One region of the Halomonas sp. 111 genome, then DNA from elsewhere that is predicted to be linked to it. Evidence: predicted binding sites of a transcription regulator. Region 1 holds the regulator's gene; each other region holds the start of a gene.
The links. The regulator LexA, encoded in region 1, represses DNA repair genes until DNA is damaged. The targets are predictions, from matches to a motif close to TACTGTNTANNTANACAGTA.
Positions count from the first base shown of each region.

Region 2: ACT3T7_RS11155 (LexA family protein) is a predicted target of LexA. The motif match lies at 5,209-5,228, and genes of this name have one in related genera.
Region 3: ACT3T7_RS13510 (PA0069 family radical SAM protein) is a predicted target of LexA. The motif match lies at 5,471-5,490, and genes of this name have one in related genera.

Region 1 is NZ_JBQSYV010000026.1:31,179-41,016, forward strand. Features, by position in the region: gene ggt (gamma-glutamyltransferase) at 1-1,042, opposite strand, end outside; gene ppsA (phosphoenolpyruvate synthase) at 1,162-3,537, opposite strand; gene ppsR (posphoenolpyruvate synthetase regulatory kinase/phosphorylase PpsR) at 3,768-4,601, shown strand; gene ACT3T7_RS16680 (hypoxanthine-guanine phosphoribosyltransferase) at 4,630-5,208, opposite strand; gene nagZ (beta-N-acetylhexosaminidase) at 5,251-6,276, opposite strand; gene ACT3T7_RS16690 (L,D-transpeptidase family protein) at 6,354-6,881, opposite strand; gene ACT3T7_RS16695 (TetR/AcrR family transcriptional regulator) at 6,859-7,536, opposite strand; gene lexA (transcriptional repressor LexA) at 7,801-8,478, shown strand; gene purU (formyltetrahydrofolate deformylase) at 8,586-9,440, opposite strand; gene ACT3T7_RS16710 (ribonuclease J) at 9,761-9,838, shown strand, end outside.
Region 2 is NZ_JBQSYV010000013.1:43,132-52,969, reverse strand. Features, by position in the region: gene ACT3T7_RS11180 (tRNA dihydrouridine synthase) at 1-350, opposite strand, end outside; gene ACT3T7_RS11175 (OadG family protein) at 477-734, shown strand; gene oadA (sodium-extruding oxaloacetate decarboxylase subunit alpha) at 826-2,634, shown strand; gene ACT3T7_RS11165 (sodium ion-translocating decarboxylase subunit beta) at 2,646-3,968, shown strand; gene ACT3T7_RS11160 (IMPACT family protein) at 4,042-4,674, opposite strand; gene ACT3T7_RS11155 (LexA family protein) at 4,675-5,112, opposite strand; gene ccmA (cytochrome c biogenesis heme-transporting ATPase CcmA) at 5,381-6,001, shown strand; gene ccmB (heme exporter protein CcmB) at 6,005-6,733, shown strand; gene ACT3T7_RS11140 (heme ABC transporter permease) at 6,748-7,494, shown strand; gene ccmD (heme exporter protein CcmD) at 7,494-7,703, shown strand; gene ccmE (cytochrome c maturation protein CcmE) at 7,693-8,169, shown strand; gene ACT3T7_RS11125 (heme lyase CcmF/NrfE family subunit) at 8,219-9,838, shown strand, end outside.
Region 3 is NZ_JBQSYV010000017.1:53,242-63,079, forward strand. Features, by position in the region: gene ACT3T7_RS13490 (Na/Pi symporter) at 1-456, shown strand, start outside; gene ACT3T7_RS13495 (hypothetical protein) at 467-697, shown strand; gene ACT3T7_RS13500 (glutamate decarboxylase) at 1,177-2,574, shown strand; gene gadC (glutamate:gamma-aminobutyrate antiporter) at 2,673-4,211, shown strand; gene ACT3T7_RS13510 (PA0069 family radical SAM protein) at 4,365-5,450, opposite strand; gene ACT3T7_RS13515 (alkaline phosphatase) at 5,686-7,125, shown strand; gene ACT3T7_RS13520 (hypothetical protein) at 7,246-7,707, shown strand; gene ACT3T7_RS13525 (hypothetical protein) at 7,857-8,294, shown strand; gene ACT3T7_RS13530 (cysteine hydrolase family protein) at 8,387-8,959, shown strand; gene ACT3T7_RS13535 (mandelate racemase/muconate lactonizing enzyme family protein) at 9,566-9,838, shown strand, end outside.

The DNA.
Region 1 (9,838 bases):
CCGCGATATAACGTCCGCGATCAGCGAAGGCCAGCCGAGAAGCCTCCAAAAACTGATGCAGCCAACCACTGCTGGATACGCCGTTATCCAAGGGTGCTTCCAACAACGGCTGCTGATCTAAAAGGCCCAGTATTTGCATAATGGTAATATGCCCAGACGAAGGCGGAGGAAATCCGCACACTTCCCACTGTTGCCATGGCGTACACAGCGGTTCCCGCTCAATTGTCTGGTAGCCGCCAACATCCTCAAGGGTCATGCTGCCTGGCCGCACCGGATGGTTCTGTACACGATTTACTAAATCCTCAGCAATGTCGCCCTCATAAAAGGCCGCGCTGCCGTTGGTCGCAATTTGGCGTAATATGCTCGCCAACGCCGGGTTTTTTAACGTGTCGCCAACCGCTAGCGGCTCGCCGTTAGGCTGGTAATAGAAGTTCTCGGCGAGCGGGTCACTACGTAACGCTTCATCATTGGCAAGGCTGGTGTGCAGCCGTTGACTAACGGCAAACCCTTCCTCGGCAAGCGTAATAGCGGGTTCAAAAAGCGCCTCCCAAGCCAACTGGCCGTGCTCTTTATGCGCCTGTTCCAACATTCGCACCGTGCCTGGCACACCAACAGAAAGTCCACTGGCTACCGCATCTGCAAAGGGCAGCGGCTCGCCATTTTCCATGAACAGCTCCCCTGTCACCGCACCAGGCGCTGTCTCTCGGCCGTCGTAAGCCTGAACGTTTGAGCCATCATAGAACATTAAAAAAGCGCCACCGCCAATGCCGCTGGACTGGGGCTCGACCAGTGTTAACACCATTTGCACAGCGATAGCAGCGTCAATGGCATTGCCACCATTTGCCAACACTTGGTAGCCTGCATCCGTTGCCAACGGGTTAGCCGCCGCGACTGCAAACGACTCCGCCGCCCAGCCGGGTTTTTCCTCATACCCCGACCCAACTTCTGGCGTTATAGAGGGGGTTTCATAGCTAAACCCAAAGCTATAGACCGGCACTAACAGCAATCCTGATAGTGCTAATTTAATCCTTTTTGGGGACATTACACTGCCCTCTCGCATCCTGGGAAATATCAAGTAAGTAACCACACAACAGAGTAGCCTATAAAACGCATGCGCCCGGCACAATGGCCGGGCGCAAAATAGCGGTTTACAGGTCGACGTTAGGTGATTGTCTCGCCTGCCAACATAAACCACGTCTCAAGTACTGCATCAGGGTTGAGGGATACCGAATCAATCCCCTGCTCCATCAACCACTTAGCCAATTCAGGATGATCTGAGGGCCCTTGCCCACAAATACCCACATATTTGCCTTGGGCTTTACAAGCCTGAATAGCCATTGCCAACAATTTTTTCACCGCCGCATTACGCTCATCAAACAGATGCGCCACGATGCCTGAGTCACGGTCCAGCCCCAGCGTTAACTGCGTAAGATCGTTAGAGCCGATTGAGAAGCCGTCGAAGTGTTCAAGAAATTCTTCAGCCAACAATGCATTAGCAGGTAACTCGCACATCATGATCACTTTCAGCCCGCTTGCATCGCCGCGCTTCAAGCCGTTTTCTGCCAACAGATCAACCACCTGCTTGGCTTCATCGGTGGTGCGTACAAAGGGCACCATGATTTCGACGTTATCAAGCCCCATCTCGTCGCGTACGTATTTTAAGGCGCGACACTCAAGCTCGAAGCAGGGCCGGAAAGCGTCCGAGATATACCGCGAAGCCCCACGGAAGCCCAACATGGGATTCTCTTCGCCCGGCTCGTAAAGCTTACCGCCAATCAGGTTTTCGTACTCGTTGGACTTGAAGTCAGACAAACGCACGATAACCCGCTGAGGGTAAAAGGCCGCTGCCAACGTGGAGATGCCTTCCACCAGCTTGTCCACGTAGAAAGTTACCGGGTCGGTATAGCCTGCGGTACGGAGGTCAATCACCTGCTGCAAATCAGCGGGCAGCGTTGCGTAATCCAGCAGCGCCTTAGGGTGAACGCCAATCATACGATTGATGATGAACTCAAGCCGGGCAAGCCCTACGCCTGCGTTAGGCAGGCTGGCAAACCCAAATGCGCGATCAGGGTTGCCCACGTTCATCATAATCTTGAACGGGATTTCAGGCATGGCATCGACGCTTGAAACCTTGCAGTCAAAATCCAGCAGGCCATCATAAACGTGGCCGGTGTCACCTTCGGCACAGGAAACGGTGACATCGGTGCCTTCTCTGAGCTGCTGTGTAGCGTCACCACACCCAACCACCGCCGGAATGCCCAGCTCACGAGCAATAATCGCCGCATGGCAGGTACGCCCGCCACGGTTGGTAACAATGGCTGAAGCCCGCTTCATAATGGGCTCCCAGTCTGGATCCGTCATGTCGGTCACCAGAATGTCACCGTCAAGAACCTTATCCATATCTTCCGGACTCATGACCACTTTGACCGTGCCGCGGCCAATGCGCTGACCAATCGCCCGGCCGGTAATCAGGGTACGGCCCTTCTCGCGCAGCTGGAAACGCTCTAACTTGCCGCCTTCCTGCTGCGAGACCACCGTTTCAGGGCGTGCCTGCACGATATAGAGCTTACCGTCGTCACCATCAAGCGCCCACTCAATATCCATGGGGCGCTCGTAGTGCTGCTCAATCGTCACTGCCTGATGGGCAAGATCCATCACCTGCTGGTCGCTAATACAGAAACGATTACGCTGATTAAGCGGCACATCAACGGTGTCGACGGATTTACCAGCACTGGTTTCCTGGCCGTAAACCATCTTGATGAGTTTGGACCCCAGGTTACGCCGTAAAACTGCCGGGCGTCCAGCGGCTAACGTGCCCTTATGAACATAAAACTCATCAGGGTTGACGGCACCTTGCACAACCGTTTCGCCCAGCCCCCACGAGGCCGTCACAAAGACAGCATCGCGGTAGCCTGATTCGGTATCCAGGGTAAACATGACCCCAGAGGCACCCGTCTCAGAGCGCACCATTTTTTGGACACCCGCTGACAGTGCGACGTTTTCATGCGCATAGCCACGGTGAACGCGGTAGGAAATTGCGCGATCATTAAACAGCGAGGCAAACACCTCGTGTACAGCGCGTTTGATATTATCGAAACCTTCGATATTCAGGAAAGTTTCCTGCTGGCCCGCAAAAGAGGCATCCGGCAGATCTTCCGCGGTTGCCGAGCTGCGCACCGCTACTTTCAGTTGAGGGTGCTGCTCCTGCAGTTGCTCATAGGCCTGACACAGTGCACTTTCAAAAGCGGGCGGCAGCGGCGTATCAATGATCCATTGGCGAATATTAGTACCCGCTTCCGCCAGTGCTTTAACATCATCAACGTCCAGGCGCGATAGCGTGCTGTTAATGCGCTCGTTAAGCCCTTCATGAGAGAGGAATTCACGATATGCGTGAGCCGTAGTGGCAAATCCACCCGGTACGGTTACCCCGGCACCCGACAGATTGGAAATCATCTCGCCCAGCGAGGCGTTTTTACCACCCACGCGTTCGACGTCGGCCATACCTAACTGATCGAACCACAGAATGTACTCTTCCACGCAACCCCCTCGCTTTAAGACGTTGATGCAATCTTTTAGATCGCCAATCATTGATCGTGTCACCCTATCACCGTGCCACCCTATTCGCCATTGGTCTAATAGCGAAGGGAGTGGAGGATTTTTACAACATAAGGCGTATACGGGCAGTTTATGTAGTCGCCTGGGGCGTTGTGCTTAGCGAACGCTCGGCACACAATAGCGTATCTATTATTTAATTGACGGGCGTGATTATGAAGCGGACAGCTTTCTTTATTTCCGATGGTACCGGTATTACGGCCGAGAGCCTGGGTCGCAGCCTGTTGGCTCAATTCAGCGATATTGAGATCAACATGCTGACCAAGCCTTATATCGATACGCTTGAAAAAGCCGAAGCGCTTGCCCGGGTTATTGAATCCACTGCCGCTCGAGATGAGCAACAACCGATCATTATCGATACCATCGTTGACCAGCAGATACGCGATGTAATTCGCCAAGCGCCGGGCTTCAAGGTGGATATCTTTTCTACCTTTTTGAAACCCTTGGAGCAGGAATTAGGCACCCACTCTTCTTACAGCGTGGGAAGAACTCACTCGATTGGCAGTGACGACGTCTATATGGACCGGATTCATTCGGTACACTTCGCACTCGATAACGACGATGGCGCCCGTACGCATCAATATGACAAAGCCGATATTATTTTAGTGGGCGTATCGCGCTGTGGCAAAACACCCACATCGCTTTATTTAGCGCTTCAGTTTGGCATTAGAGCGGCTAACTACCCGCTTACCGAGGACGACCTTGACGAAGACGGCACGCTCAAGCTGCCCAAGGTGTTAGCACCGCACCAGCGCAAGTTGTTTGGGTTGACTATTGATGCTCGCAGGCTATCCGCCATACGCAATGAGCGTCGGCCGAACAGCCGCTATAGCTCAATGGATCAGTGTCTGCAGGAAGTCGAACAGGCCGAAGCGCTTTACCGGATTATGCATATTCCGTTTATTGATGCGACGCGCTTTTCAGTAGAAGAAATTTCGACACGAATGATTGCCGAGACAGGCTTAGCGAGGCGCTTCTCCCCCCGCTAAACCAGCACTAAATGTACAACGCTAAAAATTACATGCCTTTGGGGGCGAAGATACCTGGGGCGTTACGCCAGTAGCCTTTGTAGTCCATACCAAAACCGAACACATAGCGGTCCGCGACTTCCAGGCTGCAGTAATCAGCTTTCAAGCCCGGCACCGCTTTGCGGTTATGTTGCTTATCCACTAGGACGGCAGTCGTAACGCTGGCTGCCTGAGCTTCTTTACAGTAAGCAAGAATTGCGGCGAGCGTCGATCCTTCATCCAAAATGTCATCCACGATGACGACGTGGCGCCCGGCCATGGGAATTTCAGGCGACACACGCCAGAAAAGCTCGCCACCGCGCAGCTCGTTGCGATAACGCGTGGCATGCAAATAGTCCACTTCCAGCGGAAACCCCAATCGGGTCAGCAGATGCCCGGTCGTAATCAAGCCACCGTTCATCACACAATAAAAAACCGGCAGTTTGTCCCCCAGGTCTTCAGTAATGGCCTCCGCCATGCGATCCAGCGCCCGCTCGACTTCTTCCTGAGAGATCAGGCAGTCTGCTGTTTCCATTAGCTGGCGCATTGAGTCCAATGACTCAAGCGCTTCTTTATCCAATTTGGACATGGGGTAACTCCCAAAAATGTAGCAATATTGCGAAAAGAAAAATCAGGTGGGGTTAGGGAAGTCCGCCAGCGCTTCTAGCCTGGCATGCGTACGTCGCCAACGCCCCAGCGCGCTCAGCGCATCCAAATCAGGTCGTGCACGGCCATAGCGGAGTTTCGCAGGGCGCTTATTGGCGATGCCCTGGCTGGCTTCAACGACCTCAAGCGCAGCGGCACGGTCGTTACACACCAACAACATATCGCAGCCAGCGGCGAGTGCAGCAGCGGCACGCTCGCGTGGCGAGCCCGCTTCGTGAGCACCTGCCATACTTAAATCATCTGAAAAAATACAGCCTTTAAAGCCCAGCGATTCACGCAGCATCCCCAACCAACTGGGCGAAAAGCCCGCCGGGCGTGTATCAAACGCTCGATAAATGACATGCGCGGGCATAATGCCATCCAGCTGGGAGGCTAGCTGTTCAAAGGGGACAAGGTCACGCTGTTTAATTGCCTCCATTGAACGCTCATCAATGGGCAGTGCGACATGGGAATCCGCGGCTACGCCGCCGTGACCAGGGAAGTGTTTACCCACAGCGCCCATGCCCGCCTGATGTAAGCCCTCAACAAAAGCGGCGCCTAATTGAGCAACGTGCTCAGGGTCACCACTGAAACTACGGTCGCCGATGACGCTAGAAACTCCGCTATCCACATCAAGCACTGGTGCAAAGCTTAAATCCAGCCCACAGGCGGCCATTTCCATGCCAAGCAACCAACCTGCGTCTATGGCGAGAGAGCGGCCTTCTTCAGGGTCTTGAGCATAACGCTCGCCAACCCGGGCCATGGCCGGTAAGCGGGTAAGCCCTTTTTTGATACGCTGTACGCGGCCACCCTCTTGGTCAACCGCCAATAAAAGATCGCCCCGTATACGCCTTATATCGCTACACAGCTTGCGCACCTGATAGGCGTCTTCCACATTACGGGCAAACAAAATCACGCCACCGACAGCAGGTTCAAGCAGCAAGCGCTTTTCAGCATTGGATAATTCAGGCCCTTCCAGGTCGAGCATGACCGGGCCAATAGGTTGAGTCATTAGCAGGGATCCAACAAAAGGGCCGATGATTTTAGACGATCAACGCACAGAGTCAAAAAAGCCTCTGCGTAAGGCCATTACAGATGGCTGCCATGTAGCCAAACAGGCGTTCCAGGCACGGCGCGCTCAAAGATATAAAGCAGGTCCTCGTTTCGCATACGAACACAGCCATGTGAAGCAGGTTTGCCCATCGGTTGATCGGGCGGCGTTCCGTGTACATAAATATAGCGGCGCTGAGAGTCGACCGTGCCTGCACGGTTAAATCCTCGCTCTAACCCACACAGCCATAAAATACGCGTCAAAATCCAATCACGTGTCGGATGAGCGTCGGCCAAGTCACTTGAGAAAATTTCACCGGTAAAACGCCTGCCTCTAAATACCGCATTGACCGGCTGTTCGTGGCCAATTGCCGCGCGAACATAGTGCCAGCCATGCGGCGTTTGGCTACTTCCTTCTTGCTGGCCAACGCCAGCGCGTCCAGTAGAGATAGCGCACTCAAAGTCTGGTGTTTGACCCTGCCACCAGCGCAGGATTTGTGCGCCGGTATCAATTTCGATCCAGCCGTCTTTTTCAGGTGGCAACTCAGCTAACAGGGGCGTTCGCATGCTGCGCTCCTTCAACCTCTTGCGGCAGTGGAGCATTCATGGCGGCAACGACCACAGGGCGCAAGCGTCGCACTAAATCACGCACAGTCACCTGCTCCTGATAATCCTTGGAGGCGATATCACGTAGCGCATCCAGCCCCGACAAGGTGAAGATAACCGTACCCAACATAAAGTGCAGCCGCCAAAAACGCTCGGCATCGGGTAAATCAGGAGTCGCCTTACGCACAAGCCCGGTAAAGCGGGTAAACACATCCCCATATTGCTCTTGAATATGGCGCCGTAAATGCCCCTGCGCTTGGCTATAGGCTAACCCCAATAAGCGCATGAAGACTTTCAAGCTATCCCGTTCAGCAGGCACTGCCAGCACCGTGGTGGCCATTGTTTCAAGTAGCTCTTCCAGGGGGATGGCGCGATCGGCATAGTGGGCTTCAAGCTCATCGAGCGCACCATGAAAACGCTGAGTAAACGGGTCTAGATAGCGTGAGAATACGGCTTGGATAAGGGCTTTCTTGGAACCAAAATGATAATTAACAGCCGCCAGGTTTACTCGCGCTTTACTGGTAATGTTACGCAGTGACGTTTCAGCAAAGCCACGCTCTGCAAACAGCACCTCAGCGGTATCCAGAATGCGTGACACCGTGTCAGATTGTGCCATTATGGCCTCCGGAGAAACGAGTGTTTAAAACATGCCAGAATAGTAAGTCATATCTTAATCAGGCTCAATCACCCTTATTCACCGTTTTTTTATTTGGCTACCCTGCGCATTAGCGTTAATTCAAACGTCTTACCGCTCACAGACAGTGTTTTAACAAGCTGCTTTTTTAACCATGTACTGGATAGAGCAACATACTGTATACTTAAACACATACTGATCAAGCAGACAGATACCGACTGTCTTTTATTGTTTATGGAGTTTGGTATGTCGCGGCCACTCACAGCACGTCAGCAACATGTTTTTGATTTTATAGTAAAAACCATGGGTGAATTCGGCTACCCTCCCACCCGCGCCGAAATTGCCAAGGCCTTGGGCTTTAAATCCCCCAATGCCGCTGAAGAGCATCTACGTGCTCTTGAGCGTAAAGGCGTTATCCGGATTATTCGCAATACGTCGCGGGGGATTCGCCTCCCCAACCAGGAAGCTCAGGACGTTAGCGAATTACCCGCCACCGTTGCAGCCAACAGCAATGATCTTCCGCCGATGGGCTTGCCAGTCATCGGTGAAGTGGCCGCTGGCAGTCCGATCCTTGCAGCGGAGCATATCGACCGTTACTGCCCGCTACCCGCAGAATATTTCACCCCTAAAGCCGACTACCTCCTGCGGGTACGCGGTTTATCCATGAAGGATGTGGGCATCCTGGAAGGCGATTTACTGGCGGTGCACCGCACTGACCGTGTACGTGATGGGCAAATCGTCGTTGCGCGGCTGGAAGATGAAGTCACCGTAAAACGCTTTCAACGCCAAGGGCATCAGGTCATGCTGATTGCGGAAAACGCTGATTTTGCACCGATTGAAATCGACCTGCGAACCCAATCCCTGGATATTGAAGGCGTAGGTGTAGGCGTCATCCGTGGCGGTAATGGCCAAGCACTAGGCTAATAAGCCGTTTGCGTGAAATTGGATTTTAAAAGCATCAAGGGGGTGGCCATTTTCATGACCACCCCCTTGTTTTGTTACTGGTTCAGCTTAAACAGTTTTAAAAACGCTTAGCTAAAGACAACGGTCTTATTGCCGTGGATCAAAACGCGGTCCTCCAGATGCCAGCGCAGGCCTCGCGCCAATACGGCTTTTTCTACATCGCGCCCAAAGCGAACCAGGTCGGTTGGCGTATGGCAATGGCTCACGCGATGAATATCCTGCTCAATAATCGGCCCGGCATCCAACTCTTCCGTCACGTAGTGGCACGTCGCGCCAATTAGTTTTACGCCACGTTCATAAGCCTGATGGTAAGGCTTGGCACCGGCAAATGAAGGCAAGAAGCTGTGGTGAATATTAATTACCTGCCCAGCATAGCGCTCACACAACGACGGGGGCAGGATCTGCATATAGCGCGCCAATACAATACAGTCCGCTCGCGCGTTATCAATAAGCTCCTGCACCTGAGTAAACGACTCTTCCTTATTATTCGGGTCCACCGGCACATGGTGATAAGGAATACCGTACCACTCAGCGATTGAGCGCATGTCTTCGTGATTAGAAATCACACCGGCGATATCACAATCCAGCTCACCTGCCTGCCAACGGTAAAGTAAATCCACCAGGCAGTGAGACTCACGGGAGACCATGAGGATGACGCGCCGACGCTTTTGAGTATCCATTAGCGCCCACTGCATGGAAAACTCTTGAGCAATTGGCTCAAAGGCGCTGCGTAATGTTTCAACGGACATGCCAAGCGAATCGGCCAATATCTCATAACGCATAAAAAAGCGGCCCGTTTGCAAGTCAGAATGCTGACTGGCCTCGGTGATAGAGCCGCCTTGTTGAGCAATAAATCCAGACACACGGGCAACAATACCCACCTGATCGGGGCAGGAAACGACTAAACGGTAATAATGAGACATGTGAAGTACTCTTGACGACCTACGAAATACAAATGACAAACCACTATTGGTATCGTCTATTGGCATAGTGCAACGGCGCCGCAAACAGCGGCTAAATAGCGACGCCGTAAATAACGGCTGCCTAGTGTACCGGAACCCTATTAACGAAGCACCGTTATCTAATGTCGGGGGTCATTGTTAGCCGCCCCTGCCTTCCCGTATAGTTAAGGCATTACTTTTTAGGCTTTTCATAACCGATGCATCCACCACGCGTTCAACTTCGTCCTCGCCGCCGCCCACCTCTGCGCCTACTGCCGCTGGGTGGGTGTGGTGAAATCGGCATGAATCTAACGCTGTATGGATACGACGATCACTGGATCGCGGTCGACTGCGGCATGATGATTCGCCAGGATTTGCCT
Region 2 (9,838 bases), on a different contig from region 1:
CCATCATGCCGATTAACCAGCTTGGCCGGGCAGCCGAAATTCAAGTCCACGCTGACAGCACCCAGCGCTAGCGCCTGGCGAGCGTTTTCAGCCAGCGCCTTGGGGTCAGAGCCAAGCAGTTGCAAATGCACGGGAATGCCGCTGGCGGTCGCAACAGGGCGGTTGGTAAGCTCAGGGCAGTGCTTGTAAAACACTCGGGGCGGGAGGCGCGTGTCGACCACGCGGACAAATTCGGTAACGGTCCAATCAAAGCCTGCCTCACGCGTTAATAAGTCGCGGGTGAGGGCGTCGATAACGCCCTCCATCGGGGCGAGGCCAATTTTTCCGTTTTGTAGTAAATTAACAACCATGACTTCCACTATGGCGCGATTGCGTTTTATGCTGGGTGTGGCAGGTTAGTGTATTACTTTGACGGCGCCAAGGGACTTTTAGAACCCTTTAAGCGTTAATTTATGCTCTACAACAAGAGAGACATTATGCAGAATGCAGAACTACTCCAGGAGGGGCTCGCAATTATGGGGCTTGGGATGGGCTTTGTTTTTGTTTTTCTTACTATTTTAGTCATTAGCGTTACGTTGATGTCAAAACTGTTAGGACGTTTTCAGCCGACGCCTGTGCCGACGTTAGCAGGTACAAAGCCTTCGTCTGCTCCCGCGTTGAGTGGCGAGGACGAGGAAGTGACTGCAGTTATCAGTGCTGCGGTGCATCGTTACCGCTCATTAAAGCGTCACTAATCGGTAATTTTTTAGTCAGCCTATCCCCTTATTTGCCTTTATTTTGTTAGTTTTACTACATATCAATAATTTTAACGTGTGAGCTACTGCTATGAATGAGACAAAACGCCCGCTGGGAATTACCGATGTGGTACTGCGTGATGCCCATCAATCACTGTTTGCGACCCGCTTGCGTCTGGACGATATGCTGCCCATCGCTGAAAAGCTGGATCGTGTTGGCTACTGGTCGCTAGAGACCTGGGGTGGCGCCACCTTTGATGCATGCATTCGTTATTTAGGCGAAGACCCATGGGAGCGTATTCGGGCATTAAAAGAGGCGATGCCCAATACGCCTCAAGCCATGCTACTGCGTGGTCAAAATCTGTTGGGCTATCGCCACTATGCGGATGACGTAGTCGATAAGTTTGTCGAACGGGCCAAAACCAACGGCGTTGATGTGTTCCGTGTGTTTGATGCCATGAATGACCCGCGCAACCTGAAGCGCGCGATTAAAGCGGTTCGTCAGGTGGGTGGGCATGCGCAGGGCACTATTTCCTACACGGTAAGCCCGGTACATACCCTGGATAGCTGGGTCGATCTAGCGACCAATATTGCCGAAATGGGCGCAGACTCGCTGGCTATCAAGGATATGGCGGGGCTGTTAACGCCTTACACCGCATTTGAGCTGGTAACGCGGCTGAAGAAAAATCTGTCTATTCCTGTTCACCTGCATTGCCATGCCACGACAGGACTTTCCACTTCCACCATTCTTAAGGCAGTCGAGGCCGGTATCGATAACGTCGATACCGCGATTTCGTCCATGTCGATGACGTATGGACATAGCCCCACAGAGTCCGTTGTTGCGATGCTCAAGGATACCGACCGTGATACCGGGCTGGACCTTGAACTGTTGGAAGACATCGCGGGCTATTTCCGTGAAGTACGTAAAAAGTACGCTGCTTTTGAAGGTTCGTTACGCGGCATCGATTCGCGCATTCTGGTGGCCCAGGTGCCAGGCGGCATGCTGACCAATATGGAAAGTCAGCTGAAAGAGCAGGGTGCGGGCGACAAGCTGGACGATGTGCTTGGCGAAATTCCTCGTGTGCGTGAAGACCTGGGATTTATTCCGCTGGTGACGCCCACGTCGCAAATCGTCGGTACCCAAGCGGTAATGAACGTGATGATGGGCGAGCGTTACAAGTCCATTTCCAAAGAGGTGCAGGCGCTGCTGAAAGGCGAATACGGCGCGGCACCCGCCCCCTTTAATACCGAGCTTCAAGCCCGCGTGCTGGAGGGCGGTCAGCCGATTACCTGTCGCCCGGCGGATAACCTTGCACCTGAAATGCAAAAGCTGGCGGCAGAGCTTAAAGAGAAAGCCGGCGCCGAGCAGGTACGCTTGGCAGAGGGCGAGTGTGAAATAGATGATGTCCTCACCTACGCCTTGTTCCCGCAAATCGGTCTGAAGTTTCTTAAAAATCGTGATAACGCGGACGCTTTCGAACCTGCGCCCCAGGTGGCTGGTAGCGAGCCTGCCAAGCCTCCGGTGGTTACTCAAGACAGTGCGCCAGAGGCGGCACGTGGCCCTGAAACCTATACCGTAAAGCTCAATGGCAAAGCGTTTGTAGTGGAAGTTTCTGAAGGCGGCGATATTGGCCAGGTGCAAGAGCAGTCGCCTGCGCCTGCGGCGAGCCCCGCCCCGGCGGCCAGCCGTGGTGAAGCCATAGAAGCACCGCTTGCTGGCAATATCTTCAAGGTGAATGTGCGCCCTGGCGACCAAGTAGCGGATGGGGAAGTGGTCATCATTCTTGAAGCTATGAAAATGGAAACCGAAATTCGCGCCAGCAGTGCCGGCACGGTATCGAAAGTCAATGTTAGTGAAGGCGACAGCGTAGCTGTTGGCGACGTACTGATTGAGCTTTAAGGGCCTCGGGAATGGATAAGCTAGTCACGTTATGGGAGGGCTCGGGGCTTTATAACCTTGAGCTTGGCCAGGTGGTCATGATCGGGGTCGGGCTGCTGCTGCTCTATTTGGCGATCCATAAGAAATTTGAGCCGCTGTTGTTGGTGCCGATTGGTTTTGGGGGGATTCTTGCCAATATTCCCGAAGCTGGCCTTGCGATTTCAGCGCTGGACCAGGCCATTGAGGTTGGCAAGCCTGCCGTGCTTCAGCAGGTTGGTGCCGCGCTGGGCGTAATGCTGGATCCTTTGGCAGGTATTGATGCGTGGCGTGAAACGCTCAAAGTGGTTGCCCATGGTGAGGTAGCGCCAGAGCAGCTGCGTGCCGCTAAGGATATTGCGACAAGCGTCGGTTACAGCAATGGCATGCTGTATAACTTCTATTCAGTGGCCATTGCATCGGGTATCGCGCCGCTGTTGATCTTTATGGGCGTGGGCGCCATGACTGACTTTGGCCCGCTGCTTGCCAACCCTCGTACGCTGTTTCTAGGTGCTGCGGCCCAGTTTGGTATTTTCGCCACGCTGTTTGGTGCTGTTGTGCTGACCTCCATGGGCATCATGGACTTCTCGCTGAACCAGGCGGCAGCGATCGGGATTATCGGCGGCGCCGATGGGCCAACGTCTATCTATGTGTCCAGCGTGCTTGCGCCAGAGCTATTGGGTGCTATCGCGGTGGCGGCCTACGCGTACATGGCGCTGGTGCCGTTAATCCAGCCACCTATCATGCGGCTGTTAACCACTGAAAAAGAGCGTCAGATAAAAATGACGCAGCTGCGGCCCGTCTCCAGGCTGGAAAAAGTGATTTTTCCACTCATGCTGTTGATCTTGGTCGCGCTGTTTCTACCCGACGCAGCACCGCTTCTGGGGATGTTCTGCTTTGGTAATTTGATGCGCGAATGCGGCGTGGTAGAGCGGCTTTCGGATACCGCCCAGAACGCGCTGATCAACATCGTGACGATCGTTCTAGGGCTTTCTGTTGGCTCAAAGCTGATGGCGGAAAGCTTCTTGACGGTGGAAACCCTCGGGATTCTGGGGCTGGGTATCGTGGCCTTCGGAATTGGTACCGCCGCCGGCGTGTTAATGGCCAAGCTGATGAACCTAATGAGCCGTATGCCGATTAATCCGCTGATAGGTGCTGCCGGGGTATCTGCTGTGCCTATGGCGGCGCGCGTGGCTAATAAGGTCGGTCTGGAATCCAATCCGCATAACTTCTTGTTGATGCATGCGATGGGGCCAAACGTGGCAGGGGTAATTGGTTCTGCCGTGGCTGCCGGGGTAATGATTAAATATTTGGGATAAATAGACAGGATTGACGGGGAAGCAGAAGTGCCCCATGCACGGCTTACGGTTTACACCGTAAGCCGTTTTTGGTTTAGGGGGCGGGTGCGTTTACCGGAGTAACGTCCAGCGTGCACTTTAGGCGATTTTCCAAGGGGGAAAGGTCGAACGTATGGTCGCGGGGCCAGCCAATGGTGAGCTGAACACCTTCGCCATCGTAGTTGACGTGTTCAATGGGGATGGCCTTTTCGTCGCACCAGGCGCGGGCGATAGCCTCGCTGGCAAAGGTAAGGCGTAGCGTGTAGGCGTCTCGCTCAATCACTTCACGCGTCGGTAAGGTTTCCAACGCATGGCTGATGGCTTGAGCGTAAGCCCGTGCCAGCCCGCCGGTGCCTAGCTTGGTGCCGCCGAAGTAGCGCGTCACGACACCGCCGATTTCACCCATTTGGCTGCCTTGAAGTACCTGGTACATTGGCCGACCGGCCGTGCCGCCCGGCTCGCCATCATCGGAAAAACCAATCAGTGTTTGCTCCCCGGGCGGCCCAGCAATATAAGCCGTACAGTGATGGCTGGCATTGGGGTGAGCAGCTCTTGCCGCTTCAAGAAGTGCACTAAAAGCGGCCACATCTGGCGCATGGCATAGCCACGCCAGAAACTGGCTTTTTTCGACCTCTATTTCGGCGGTATGCCACTGCGAGGCAGCTAAATCAGGAACTTGATAACGCAATCAGTGCTCCATAAGGCCATAAGAATTGGCAGCAAGGTCGTTGGCACTATCCTGCGCCACACCCATTACCATTCCTAACACTTGAATATCGCGATTGTGCAAAAAGAGATCCGGCGCTTGGGTGTCGGCAGGCCATAAATGTACGCCAAAGCGACTGATCGAGAGCTGCTTCAACGCAACAGGCTGCTGATTGATGTGAGCGACGGCGGTTTCTTCGTGGGTATCGCATTGAAAACGCCGAATAATAATGACATCTCCATCAAACAAGTTGCAATCACGCATTCGGTTGCCGCGTATTTTGAGGGCGTAGGTATTGTGCCGCGTTCTGCGTGGTGCTGTTTTAAAGGCGCGTGCCGATTGAATGCCTTTAGGTGCGCAGGACGCGCTGCTCAATACGGTAGAACCGGCGTGAGTTGGTGCTGACATCGATATATTCATAGGAAATTCTCCAATGCAGCGCCCTTTCCCTAGGCGTTTAGTAGTGGCAAGCCAGCAGGTTGTTGGCATGTCTTTTCATACAGTGTTTTAGTATACAGCTGTTTTTGCATACAGTGGTAGTGCTGTTTTTATCCAGTGCCTTTGGCTACTCAAGATGCTGGTTCCGTCGGCACGCTTGATGCATTCTCACGGCCGCTGCGATTGGCTGGAGATAACGTGGCTTTCCGTGTAGAGTTTTGGCTAACTATCAACCTGTTGGGAGACGCCTTTGAGCCTGTGCCTGCAAGCACGACAACTAGCCTGCGAGCGTGATGGGCGCTGGCTATTTGAAGGGCTCGATCTCACGATTCGCAGCGGTGACATCGTTCGAATTGAAGGCCCCAATGGCAGCGGCAAGACCACGCTGTTAAAGCTGCTGGCAGGTCAACTGAGTGATTACCAAGGCGAGCTTTTCTGGAACGGCGCGCCACTTCGCAAGGTGCGTGAACATTATCTGGCCAACCTGCTGTATCTGGGACATTCACTAGGCATCAAGGCCGGGCTTTCACCGCTTGAAAACCTGGCCTGGTACCAGGCGCTAAGCGGCGAGCGGGGTAATGAATCGCAGCGCCTGAGCGCTTTGGAGCAAGTAGGGCTTGGCGGCTTTGAGGACGTATTGGCCGGCCAGCTGTCGGCGGGTCAGCAGCGCCGTGTGGCGCTGGCCCGGTTAACGCTGACGCGTCGTCCACTCTGGGTGCTTGACGAGCCGTTTTCCGCCATTGACCACCAAGGCGTAGCCGCGCTTGAAGCGCAGCTTTCAGCTCACGCTCAAGCTGGGGGGAGCATTCTGGTAACCACTCACCATGGGCTGAATGCTTCGCCCGCCGCTCGCTGTATTCAACTGGGATAGACAATGACGCAGGGGCAGAAGGCGACCACTACACTACTTGAAACGCCGGTGCCGGGCGGGCTGTGGATCGCCTTTACCGCTACCCTGAAGCGTGATGTAACACTGATGTTCAGACGCCGCGGCGAGCTGTTCAATCCGCTGGTCTTCTTCGCGCTGGTGATAACGCTGTTTCCAATCGGCATTTCACCCGACCGCACCGTACTTGCGCTGATCGCGCCAGGTCTTTTGTGGGTAGCGGCGCTTCTGGCGGCGCTTTTGTCGCTGGATAGCCTGTTTCGCACCGATTATGACGACGGCAGCCTTGAGCAGATGCTGCTCGCGCCTCAGCCGCTAGCCGCGCTTAGCCTGGCCAAGGTACTTGCCCACTGGTTGTTGACCGGGCTGCCGCTGGCACTGGTCGCGCCGCTTCTAGGTGTGACGCTGGCCCTGCCTCCGGGCAGCTATGTGGTGCTTGCGCTTTCGCTTTTGCTGGGCAGCGCCAGTTTGAGCCTGCTTGGCGCGATTGGTGCGGCGTTGACCGTCGGTATCGCACGGGGTGGCGTACTGCTGTCGCTGCTTATACTGCCGCTGTATATACCGGTGCTTATTTTTGGGGTCGGGGCGGTGCAGGCTGCTGTCATCGGAGAAGGTGTCGCGGCGCACCTGGCCATGCTCGGGGCCCTGCTGGCCGCGTCGCTACTGTTGGCTCCCTGGGCGATTGCCGCCTCGCTACGCATCAGTATCAACGGTTGAGGACAGAACACGCCATGTGGACCTTTATTCATAAATGGGGCTCGCCCAAATCGTTTTATGCAATGAGTGCAAAGGTGCAGCCCTGGTGCTGGGCAGTCTCCCTGGTACTCATTGCGACCGGTACGGTATGGGGGTTAGCCTTTGCACCCACCGAGGTGAATCAGGGGCAGGGCGATAGCTTCAGGATCATTTATGTCCACGTGCCCGCCGCCTTTCTTGCCCAGTCGGTGTTTGTTTCGATGGCGGCGGCGAGCCTGGTCTTCATGGTATGGAAGATCAAGGTGGCGGATATGGCCGCGACAGTTATGGCGCCGTTTGGGGCGGTGATGACGTTTGTGGCGCTTTTTTCCGGAGCGGTGTGGGGTGTGCCCACCTGGGGTACCTGGTGGATGTGGGATGCCCGACTGACCTCCATGCTGATTCTGTTGTTCCTGTTTCTGGGGGTGATCGCCCTGCGCAGCGCTTTTACCCGTCGTGAGGGGGGGGCAAAAGCGGCTTCGGTACTGGCCATGGTTGGGGTCATCAATATTCCGATTATCAAGTACTCGGTGGACTGGTGGTTTACGCTCCACCAGTCGGCGACCTTTACGTTGACGTCGCGGCCCCTCATGCCCACGGAAATGTGGCTGCCGTTACTGATCATGGTGCTGGGCTTCTACTGGTTTTTTATCGCTCTTACACTGATGCGTACGCGGAATGAAATCCTGCGTCGGGAAATTGATAAGCGTTGGGTCAGGGATTTGATCAGGGAGGCGCGGTAATGGCATTTACATCGTTTGGCGCGTTCTTGGCCATGGGCGGACACGGCCCTTACGTGTGGGCGGCCTGGGGCGTCACGGCACTTTTGATGGTTGCCTGCATCATTCATGCTCGTTTTGAGCGCCGCCAACTGGCCAGTGCTGTAAAACGCCGTGCCCGGCGTGGTGACCGTCATCCACCCCATCAAACGAGACATGCTGATGACACCTAAACGTCGCCAGAAGCTAGTGATCATTCTCGGCGCGCTGGCGCTAGCCGCCGTGGCGGTAGGCCTCACGCTCTATGCCCTGCGCGCTAATATCAACCTGTTCTACAGTCCGGTGCAGATTGCCCAGGGTGACGCGCCCATCGAGCGGACAATCCGTGCAGGCGGTATGGTAAAGGAGGGCTCGGTTGTCCGTGACCCGCAAAGCCTGAATGTCGAGTTCCTGGTAACCGACTACGTGGACGAGCTTGCGGTGGCCTATAACGGCATCCTGCCGGATCTGTTTCGCGAAGGGCAGGGCGTGGTAGTGGTAGGCAAACTGTCTACAGACGGGCGGTTTATCGCTGACAAGGTGCTTGCTCGCCACGATGAAAACTACATGCCGCCCGAAGTGTCGCAAGCGTTAGAAGAGGCAGGTTACTCGCCTGCTGATTATCAGGACCAACCGGTTGAAGCAGCCAAGCGTGAATAGGTTGAGCCAATGTCCTATACCCTAGAGTCCGTGTCATGCTGGAGTGCCGATGTTGGTAAAATTGATCCCTGAGCTTGGGCACTTCGCGTTAATTATTGCCCTGCTAATAGCAGTATTGCAGGGCGTAATGCCGTTAGCCGGGGCGGCCACGCGCAGGCCGCTTTGGATGGCATATGGTCATCCCATGGCCACGGGGCAGTTTCTGTTTATCGCAGTGGCTTATATGTGCCTAACCGCCAGCTATGCGCTGGATGACTTCAGCGTGGCGAACGTCGCCAACAACTCCAACTCGCTGTTGCCCTGGTACTACAAGCTCAGTGCGGTGTGGGGCAACCACGAAGGGTCGGTGCTGTTGTGGAGCCTGATGCTGGCGGGCTGGGGGTATGCCGCTTCGCGCTTTTCAGGCGGCCTGCCTCGCGACATGGTAGCGCGGGTACAGGGTGTGATGGGCTTGATTAGCGTGGGATTTTTACTGTTTATCCTGCTGACGTCCAATCCCTTCGAGCGGCTTTTGCCCAATGTGCCTCACGATGGCGCGGACCTTAATCCGCTGCTTCAGGATATTGGCTTGATTGTTCACCCGCCGATGCTCTACATGGGCTATGTCGGGTTTTCCGTCGTGTTTGCCTTCGCCATTGCCGCGCTGCTGGGTGGGCGGTTGGATGCGGCCTGGACGCGCTGGGCGCGCCCCTGGACCAATATTGCCTGGGCCTTTTTGACGGTGGGTATTGCATTGGGCAGTTGGTGGGCCTACTACGAACTTGGCTGGGGAGGCTGGTGGTTCTGGGACCCGGTAGAAAACGCCTCGCTGCTGCCCTGGCTAACCGGCACCGCGCTGATCCATTCGCTGGCCGTCACCGAAAAGCGCGGCTCGTTTAAAAGCTGGACCGTACTGCTGGCCATTTTTACCTTTTCGCTATCGCTGCTGGGTACCTTTCTGGTGCGTTCTGGTGTACTTACCTCGGTGCACGCGTTTGCCAATGACCCCTCACGCGGCTTGTTTATTCTGGTGCTGCTGACGATCACCGTGACGCTTTCTCTACTGATATTTGCGCTGCGCGCGCCCCGCGTGAGCCATCATGCGAGCTTCAACTGGCTATCACGAGATTCGCTGCTGCTTATCAACAATATTCTATTGGTCATCATGACCGTGACCATTTTGCTGGGCACGCTCTATCCGCTGATTTTAGACTCGCTCAAGCTGGGTAAAATCAGCGTGGGCCCGCCGTACTTTAATGCACTTTTTGTACCGCTGACGGTTGTGATGTGTCTCTTTATGGGGCTTGGTCCGGTCGCTCGCTGGAAGAGCATGCCAGCCAGTGAACTGCGCCGTAAGTTGTGGCTTGCTGGCGTCGCTGCGCTGGTGCTGGGTATGGTGTTGCCGCTGATATACACCGGTAAATGGAACCTGTGGGCCTCATTGGGTATTGTGGCTGCGCTGTGGATCGTGCTGCCGATTGGGAAGGACATGTGGGATAAAACCCGCCACGGCGCCAGCCGCCTGGCGGGTTTGCGCAAGCTTTCCCTGGCATATTGGGGCATGGTGCTCGGGCACGTGGGAATTGCAGTGACGATTATTGGTGTGGCCGTGGTGTCCAACTATGCCACTGAGCGCACGGTGCGTATGGCGCCGGGCACCGAGCTTGACGTCGCGGGCTATCAGTTCACG
Region 3 (9,838 bases), on a different contig from region 1:
GGGCAGGCAAAAAACATTATGCATAACGCCATTGGACGTGGCCCCGTCGCCGGTATTGCTTCTGGTGCTGTGGTGACGTTTTTAGTCCAGTCTTCCTCTACCACCACAAGCTTAATGGTGCCGTTAGCTGGGTCAGGCGCATTCTCTTTACGTCAGATTTACCCTTTTACATTGGGCACCAATATTGGCACGACGTTTACCGCGCTACTTGCGGCCACCGCAATCACTGGGGCAACTGCCATACTGGCGCTGGAAATCGCACTGGTTCACCTCTTCTTTAATTTATTTGCGGTTGTGGTGATTTTTGGCCTACCGTTTTTAAGACCACTGCCTGTTAAGGGTGCCGAGTGGCTAGGCCGTGTCGCCTCAGAAAGAAAAGCACTCGCCGCTGCTTGGGTATTAGGCGTATTTATCGCCGTGCCAGCCATCCTGATTGCGCTCACCACGCTGTTTTGAGGAAACGTCCATGACCCATCAACACGAGCTAGCGTCAACATCGACCGCTGAACTCAAGGCCATGCTGGATGACTCTTCCGAACTCATTGAAGAAATAAGAGAAGAGATTGCACAAAGAGAAGCGCAAGAGCGCGAACTGGAACCTTTCGACACGCTGATTAAAGAAGCACGACCCAAAATGAACGAAATTCGTAGTTTCTTTACGTTAGTGCTCAATGAGCTACGCCACCGGCCTAAATAAGCGTTACGAATAGCGAAAACAACAGGATTACTCATTTAGGCATTTGTTTGACACTTTCAGTAAGCTGAGAGTATGTCAGCAAATGCTTTTTTCAAATCTTTTAGGCCATGCCATGCTGTAAATCTCTTGTCTTAACTTGTTTCCATCAAAGCGTTGTTGTTTATTCATTGGCACGAATGGTTGCTTGTTGGATATTTCTTTTTACATTGGTTGTTAAATCACTTTTCTACCCGTTGGGTGCTACGAGAAAGAAATGACACGCCTTGGTTGGTAATATTTTTAGCAGTTTCAAGTGGATAGGCGTTTTTTGGCGAAATAATTTTTTAAATCATACTTACGATTTTTCATTTTTAAGATTTTGTCATAGACTAAAAGCACCATCTATGTAGGTATAGTAAATGTTGATGGTTTGGTAGGGTGGTTTTAGCTGATCTTTGAGCAGTAAACGTGATCCATATAAAAAAACTGGGGGTAGTACGATGGATGTCAAAGGGTTAAATGCACGTAATGATAATGACGATGTATATGCATCAATTGACTTGGCGACATCGTTGCCGAAATCCGGGTTTCCCGATGAGGAACGGAATCCTCACAATGTATTTAGCGCCATTCGTGACGAATTAATGCTTGATGGAAATTCCCGCCAGAACCTGGCAACATTTTGCCAAACGTGGGTTGATGATGAAATTCGTAATTTGATGGATCTTTCAATCGATAAAAACATGATCGATAAAGATGAATATCCACAAACTGCGGAGATCGAAGCACGCTGCGTTAGGATGTTAGCAGATCTCTGGAACTCACCCTCGCCAGAAACAACCATGGGATGCTCGACGATTGGCTCTTCAGAAGCCGCAATGCTTGGCGGGCTAGCGCTTAAGTGGCAATGGCGGAAAAAACGTGCGGCAGAAGGGTTGCCCACTGATAAACCAAATATGATTTGTGGGCCAGTACAAATTTGCTGGCACAAATTTGCCCGTTATTTTGATGTTGAACTGCGTGAAATTCCGCTGGAAGGCGATCGCTTGATTATGAGCCCAGAGGAAGTTATCAAACGCGTTGATGAAAATACGATTGGCGTCATACCAACGCTGGGCGTTACCTTTACTTGCCAATACGAGCCAGTAAAAGCTGTCAGCGATGCGCTGGATCAATTGCAACAAGAAACCGGCCTGGATATTCCTATGCACGTTGACGGTGCCAGTGGGGGCTTCTTGGCTCCGTTCTGCGCGCCAGATCTAGTGTGGGACTTCCAACTCCCGAGAGTAAAGTCCATTAACACGTCTGGCCACAAATTTGGGCTTGCACCTTTGGGAGCTGGCTGGGTGGTCTGGCGTGAAGCAATAGACTTGCCCGAAGAGCTCATTTTTAACGTTAACTATCTCGGCGGTGATATGCCGACATTCGCGCTCAATTTTTCGCGCCCCGGCGGGCAAATCATTGCGCAGTACTACAACTTCCTGCGACTTGGCCGTGAAGGTTACGCCAAAATCCATAATGCCTGTTACGCTACCGCGCAGCATATTGCAGATGAGATTAGTAAACTAGGCCCCTTCGAAATCCTCTTTGATGGGAACAGCAATGAAGGTATTCCTGCGTTGGCATGGAAGCTGAAAGAGGGAGCAAATATTGGCGGTTATACGCTCTATGACCTGGCCGACAAATTACGCTCGCGCGGCTGGCAAGTCCCTGCTTATTCTATGCCAGCTCACCGTGAAGACTTGGTTATCCAGCGTATCCTTGTTCGTCATGGGGTGAGCTACGATCTAGGCTGCTTGTTAATTGAAGATATGAAGCGAGCACTTCAGCATTTTGAAGATCATCCCGTGGTTAATCCACTATCAGAAGATGAAGCCAGCGGCTTTAATCATTCCTGATTTGAGACTCTTTGGTTGTTAGGGCGGCTAGACATCGCCGCTCTAATTAGCGAATAAAAGAATGACGGATTAATAATTCGTTTCTTCGGGGAATAAATATGGATAATACACAATCGACAGCCGCGCCAAAGCAGCTTTCGTTATTGGGTTTCTTCGCGATAACGGCTTCAATGGTAATGGCGGTATATGAATATCCTACCTTTGCAACATCGGGTTTCTCGTTGGTCTTCTTTCTTATTCTTGGTGGGGTTCTGTGGTTTATTCCGGTAGGGCTTTGCGCGGCAGAAATGGCGACGGTTAAAGGCTGGGAAGAGGGCGGGGTTTTTACGTGGGTATCCAAAACGCTAGGTGAACGATGGGGATTTGCGGCAATCTCCTTTGGCTATTTGCAAATTGCTGTCGGCTTTATTCCTATGCTTTACTTCGTGCTAGGCGCACTCTCTTATATTCTTAATTGGCCTGCACTGAATAGCGACCCGATAGTCAAAACGATTGCGGCGTTGATTATATTGTGGGGATTAGCGTTAACTCAGTTTGGCGGTACCAAGAATACGGCGCGGATTGCAAAGCTAGGCTTTTTTGCAGGTATTCTACTGCCCGCTTTTATCTTAATTGGGCTTGCAGTTTTGTATCTTCGCTCAGGTGCGCCGGTCGCTATTGAAATGAGTGCACAGACGTTTTTCCCCACCTTTGGTAGTATGAGTACCTTGGTAGTGTTTGTCGCTTTTATACTGAGTTATATGGGGGTTGAAGCGTCGGCGACTCATGTCAATGAGATGAAAAACCCTGGTCGTGACTATCCTCTCGCCATGTTATTTCTTATGGTTTCTGCCATTCTCTTAAGTTCTCTCGGTGGGTTGACGATTGCATCTGTTATTCCTCACGAGCAAATCAACTTATCTGCGGGCGTGATGCAAACGTTCAGTGTGTTGATTAACCACTTTGGCAGCCATTTTGAATGGGCTATTCGGATTATTGCTGCGCTGCTATTGCTGGGCGTGCTGGCTGAAATAGCCGCATGGATTGTTGGACCATCACGCGGCATGTTGGTAACCGCGCAGCAGGGTATATTGCCGGCGCGTTTTGCTAAAGTAAACAAGAACGGCGTGCCGGTGGCGTTGGTTATTTCTCAGCTAACCATTACAACTATCGCATTGATTATTCTGACGAATACGGGGGGAGGAAATAATATGTCCTTCCTGATTGCACTAGCGCTAACCGTCGTTATCTATCTGTGCAGCTACTTTATGCTATTCCTGGCTTACATTACCCTTGTTCGAAAACAGCCTGAAAATCAACGTACCTTCAATATCCCTGGCGGTAACAAAATAAAAATTGCCGTTGCAGTAGTGGGGTTACTTACTTCTTTAGTTGCTTTTGTCGTCTCCTTCTTCCCTCCCACGGGGTTGCCAGGAAAAGAGTCTAACGAAGTGTATACCGGTTTGCTGATCGGCTGTTTCCTTGTAGTGCTATCGATTCCGTTTATTATTTATGGAGTGCATAATAAAAGCGCTGCGCCAAAAAACCTTAAGCTACACCATATCAAGCCCCATACCGCGCCCGAAGGTCACTACTTTATTCATCCCAAAGCCCGCAGTACGCATCACATCACTGTTGATGGAGAAAAGCTGCATTGATGAACCATGGGAGGATGTTTAGAAAGGTCGTCCATTAGATTTTAAGCAGAGCTATGACGAATAGCGAAAAACAGAAGTAGTAATCACTCAGGCATTTGTTTGGCACTTTCAGTAAGCTGAGAGTATGTCAGGCAAATGCCTTTTTCATGGGCTTTAATAAAAAAGCTCGCCCTGAGCGTTGGGCGGGCGAAAGTCTCGGGTATTCAGCCCTTGCTCGGTACGAGATTGAAAGTTCCACTGGCGGCTGGCGCGATTAAAGCGTTGTGCAATCATATCGGCAAAAATACCTTCGCCGCGAAAGCGCTTACCGAACTGAGCGTCATAGGCCTTGCCGCCCCGACATTGGCGAATCAGGCTCATTACCTTGGCCGCACGCTCTGGGTAATGGGCTTCCAGCCAGGCTTCAAAAAGAGGAGCGACTTCATGGGGCAAGCGCAGCAGCATCCAGGACGCCGTTCGTGCGCCAGCACGGCTGGCGGCCTCAAGAATCCGCTCTATTTCATGATCCGTTAATCCGGGGATGACCGGAGAAACAAGCGTCCCGACGGGAATGCCTACAGTATTCAGCTCACGGATAACTTTTAAACGCGCTTGAGGAGAGGCCGCACGAGGTTCCAGCGTGCGTTTCATATTGGCGTCCAGGCTGGTCAGGCTAATAAATACGCGCACCAGGCGGTGTTCGGCCATCTCAGCCAGCAGATCCATATCCCGTAATACTAACGTGCTTTTGGTCACAATAGTGACTGGATGGCGGCAAGCCAATAATAGCTCAAGCAACTGGTGCGTTAAGTGGCGCTTGGCTTCTAGTGGCTGGTAACAATCGGTATTACCAGAGAGATTGATTGGTCGGCAGACGTATCCAGGCTTGCAAAACTCCTCACTTAATTGCTCCACCAGGCCATTTTTGGCAATCAGCCTGGTTTCAAAATCAAGCCCCGGGGACAGATCCCAATAGGCATGAGAAGGGCGGGCATAGCAGTAAACACAGCCATGTTCGCAACCTCGGTAAGGGTTCAATGAGCGATCAAAAGGCAAGTCTGGCGACCGGTTCCAGGAAAGCGCACTCTTACTGGTTTCTTCGCGTACTTCAGTTGCCCGTGTGGGGGAAGTCTCTTCGCGCCACCATCCGTCGTCTTCTGCCACGCTATGGGTTGGGGCAAAGCGGTTGTGCGGGTCATAGGTTGCCCCGCGGCCTTTGTGCACGGGGGGCTGTATTGGTGATTTGCCGAGAGACGCCATACGCCTGCCTCTGCCTATATTGGTGTATTTATATACAGTATATGCGTTGTGACCAAGCGTGCAAGTGTTACTCAGGCGAAACCCACAATGAACAGTTTTACGGATCGGCTACTGAGTGCGATTCATGTTTATTAGAAATAATTGACTTACCTTCATTAGCAGTCATGAAAATGACATTTTTAGGCGCTACGATTTGTTGGATATCAAATTAGCTAAATTTATTTTAGGGATGAAAATGAAGAACTTTACGCGCAACGCACTCACGTTGGCACTGGCATCGGTCATGGTTACGCCGGTATTAGCGCAGGAAAATACAGCTAAGAACGTTATTTTGATGATCACCGACGGAACCGGTATCGAGACGTTCCGTGCGGCAAGTTACTTCCGTCATGGCGCGCTGGGCCATGAAGTTTATGATGAGTTTGACACACAGCTTTTCATGGCAACGCATCCGTTAAACACCTCTACCACACCCACCAAGAGTGACGACGGTACGGTTACGTTTGAACCAGCCGAGCTCTGGAACGACGAGGCGGTAGATACCGTTTACGAAGGTAGCCTGGGTAACTACAAGGGCTACTTTGCCGGTTACGACTACGCCCGGGCTGATTACACCGACAGCGCTGCAGCGGCAACGGCGCTGGCTTCAGGCCATAAGTCCTATAACAGCGCCATCAACTGGTCCAACGATGATGAGCCGCTTAAGCATATTGGCGAATACACTGTTGATAGCGGCCGCGCTCTGGGTGTTGTCTCATCGGTGCAGGTCTCCCACGCGACGCCTGCCGGTTTCATGGCCCATAACGTAAGCCGCAACGACTATAGAGCCATTGGCCGCGAAATTGTCGATTCTGGCCTTGCCACTGTCGCCATCGGTACCGGGCACCCCTATTACGATGCAGCCGGCGAGCATGTCGATAACCCCGATGAGAGCGATTTCCGCTTTATCGGTGGCGAAGAGACCTACCAGCGCTTGGTAGGCGGCGAAACGGATTACGCCTTTATCGAAAGCAAGGACGATTTTGAAGCTCTGGCTGCTGGTGAGTTGGATCTTCCCAAGGACAAAGTACTGGGCCTGGTGCAGAACATTCAGACGCTGCAATACAGCCGCCCCGGCGTAACCGGCGGTAATCTGCTGGATACGTCACCAAGCCTTGCTACACTGACGGGCGGCGCTTTGAACGTGCTCAACGCCAGTGAAAACGGCAACGAAAATGGCTTTTTCCTGATGGTTGAAGGTGGCGCTGTGGATTGGGCTGCTCACGCTAACAACCTGCCGCGTATTATCGAAGAGCAAATCGACTTCAACGAAGCTGTGGAGGCGGCCGTTGAGTGGGTAGAAAACAACAGTTCCTGGGACGATACCTTGATCATTGTAACGACTGATCACGGTAACGGTTTGCTTCAAGGTCCTGACTCTGATGTGAATGCCTATAGCCCAATCGTTAATCAGGGTGCTGGCGCGCTACCCTTGGTACGTTGGCATTCCGATACCCACACGCGTGAGCTGGTACCGTTGTATGCCCACGGCGCGGGCGCTGAGTTCTTCTTTGACATCGCTCAGGCAGAAGACGGTCTTGCCCGCTATGAAGTAGACGAAGACAGCCACTACTGGATCGACAACACCGACGTATTCCGCGCGGGCCTAAACGCTTTCGGTATCGAAGCTGATTAAATAGACAAGTATAGCAAGTACAACAGAGCCGCCTTCGGGCGGCTCTGTTCCGTTGGTAATCACTGACTGATATCACTTCGCCAACGACCACTCCACTCACTACCCCGAAAAGAGTCAGATATGAAGCTTCGTAACACGCTTTCACTGCTATTAATGACAACACTAGCCAGCACGCCAGCATTTGCACTTAATGCTGAACGCGCGCCCACCGCCAGTGGTCACGCCTACGCTGAGCCTTATAAAGCCGTTCGCAAAGAGGGCGTTTTACATATTGAAGTACGTTTCGTGACGGACTACCCAGGTTACTCTGGCGAGATCATTTATGACGATATCCCGCTAGATCGAATTGACGGGCAGATCTACGCCGAGTTCGGCGACCAGTCGTTCTCGCTGCTGCGTGAGGATGGAGGTGTGGTCGCGCCAGACAACTTGCGCCTGAGCTTTAACGACGAACCAGACAAGAACCCACGCGTAGGTACCTGGAAAGCCGATTTTGTCGCCCCCATGCACGACGTTAACGAAGTCATGCTGTTCATGCCTAATGTTGCGCCCATTGGTCCGATTGTCATTCGGGATCGTTAAACAACCGGTTCTACATTCGTCCGTTATACAGAGTGTAGCCGTACTGCTTCATTGCCTTGGTAAGAAATTACCAAGGCAATGTTGTATCGGGTACCAGGTTTTTGGGCCAAATTTGGCTTATGCTGGAGGTTTAAATGTAAGGTAAGCCTATGAAACCTTTCTCCATTCTTTTGATTCGATTACTCGCTATTTACCTCGCCATTACGCCTTTGCTAAGCGTATCGCCGCTGCTGTTTAGCCCCGGCTACGATGCGGAGCTAGCCCAGTGGCTGCCATGGCTCGCAGCCACTGCTGTTATTCCTATCATCGCGGGTATCGTACTGTGGTTTTCTGCGGTAACGCTGGCCAATAAATTTTTTGGAGAAGAGCCTGCTTTAACGATTGCCGAGGAGGGCCTGGTACGCGCAGGCAGCTTCTTGATCGGTGTGTATCTTTTCGTTCAGCATTTGAGCACAGCGATTGGCCAATGGGCGTGGGGAGGCATAGTGGCCTACGGCTCGCTAGCAGCGGTGGTGCTCAGCATTGGCCTAATAGTTGGCGCTCGCTTTCTAGCCAAGCTGTATAGGCGGTTAAAGTATTTCGAGTAATTTTGGGAAGGGGCTGGCTAGTAACGCATAGCTTTCACGTAAGTGCTTGGATTTACGCCTGATCCAAGAAGCCTATAAAAGAGGATGTTGGATTGGTAACGAGTAATCAACCTGTCGCCCTGATGATCATCGATATGCAGCGGGGTATGAGCGATCCTGCCGCAGGCGAGCGCAATAACCCTAATGCGGAAGAAAATATCCAGCGCCTGCTTACAAAGTGGCGTAGTACATGCTGGCCGGTGGTGCATGTACGGCATATCTCTCGGGCCCCCGGCTCGCCGTTCTGGCCGGGACAGTCAGGCGCAGAGTTCCAGCCCGCACTAGTCCCGCAACCTAAAGAGCACGTAGTGGAAAAGAACATACCCTGTGCGTTTACCCACTCCGGCTTAGAGCGCTGGCTTCACGCTCGCGAGATCAAGCGGCTGGTTATCGTCGGTGTAAGTACCAGCAATTCGGTTGAAGCCACCGCTCGCACGGCCGGTAATCTTGGCTTTGATACCCACGTCGTCGCCGATGCCACTTTTACCTTTGCCAAGCAGGATTACGCAGGCACTTATCGCACGGCGGATGAAGTGCATGCTATGTCACTGGCGAATCTGGAAGGGGAGTATGCGGCTATTACGCAGGCGGCAGACATATTGGAGGCGTTGATTTCAATCCAGTAGCCTATGGGGGGGCGTTGCAATGGCTGAACCTTCAGACAGTCTTTTCAAGCGCTTTTTTAGCGTCTTGGCGTTGTATCACATGCGTAAGTTCCTCTGACTTTTGTTGCCTTGACTTCAGCGGGCTTAACAAAACGGCATTTATAACGGCGTGCTTCCTCGGCTTCTCCAAAGGCACGAGTGTTCATTGCCATTTATCTTAAAAACACAACACGTCGTTTGGTAAGTCTCTTGAGATCCTATACTTTGGGTTAATATTCTAAAGTATTTTATTATTTTTTTCTTTTTTTAATCATATGTTTATTTCACTTCTTACGACGATTTTTTTGTCCTCTCATAGTGGGCTAATTGCCGGTTATACGAGCGTGTGTTATTAATATTTCGTGATATATCACGAGTGGGAGGCAGTCTGGATTGTACTGGGTTGATACGCACTTTGAACAGAACCTAACGCTTTAAAGAGATGTCGTTCGAGTTCGATACTTATTTAAAGAAAGCGGTACTCACTGCTTCAATAATCCGATACGGCGTCTCGCGCTACCAATAAAACCCCGATGCAAGTAATGGCTGATTCCAATACCCGGATGGGCAGTAGGAGTGCATGAAATAATGAAAATCACCTCAATTAAAACCTTTAGGCTTAAGGAGTTCGCTAACGTTCTCTGGGTGCATGTTGAAACGGATAGCGGCATCGTGGGCTTGGGCGAGACGTTCTATGGAGCGGGGGCCGTTGAGGCGCACATTCATGACACGCTGGCAGGCCGCTTGTTGGGTAAAAACCCCCTGCATATTGAGGCACTGCATAAGGAGATGGTATCGCTGCCCATGGCGCAGTCTTCTACAGGGGCTGAATATCGAGCCGCCTCGGCCATCGATATCGCG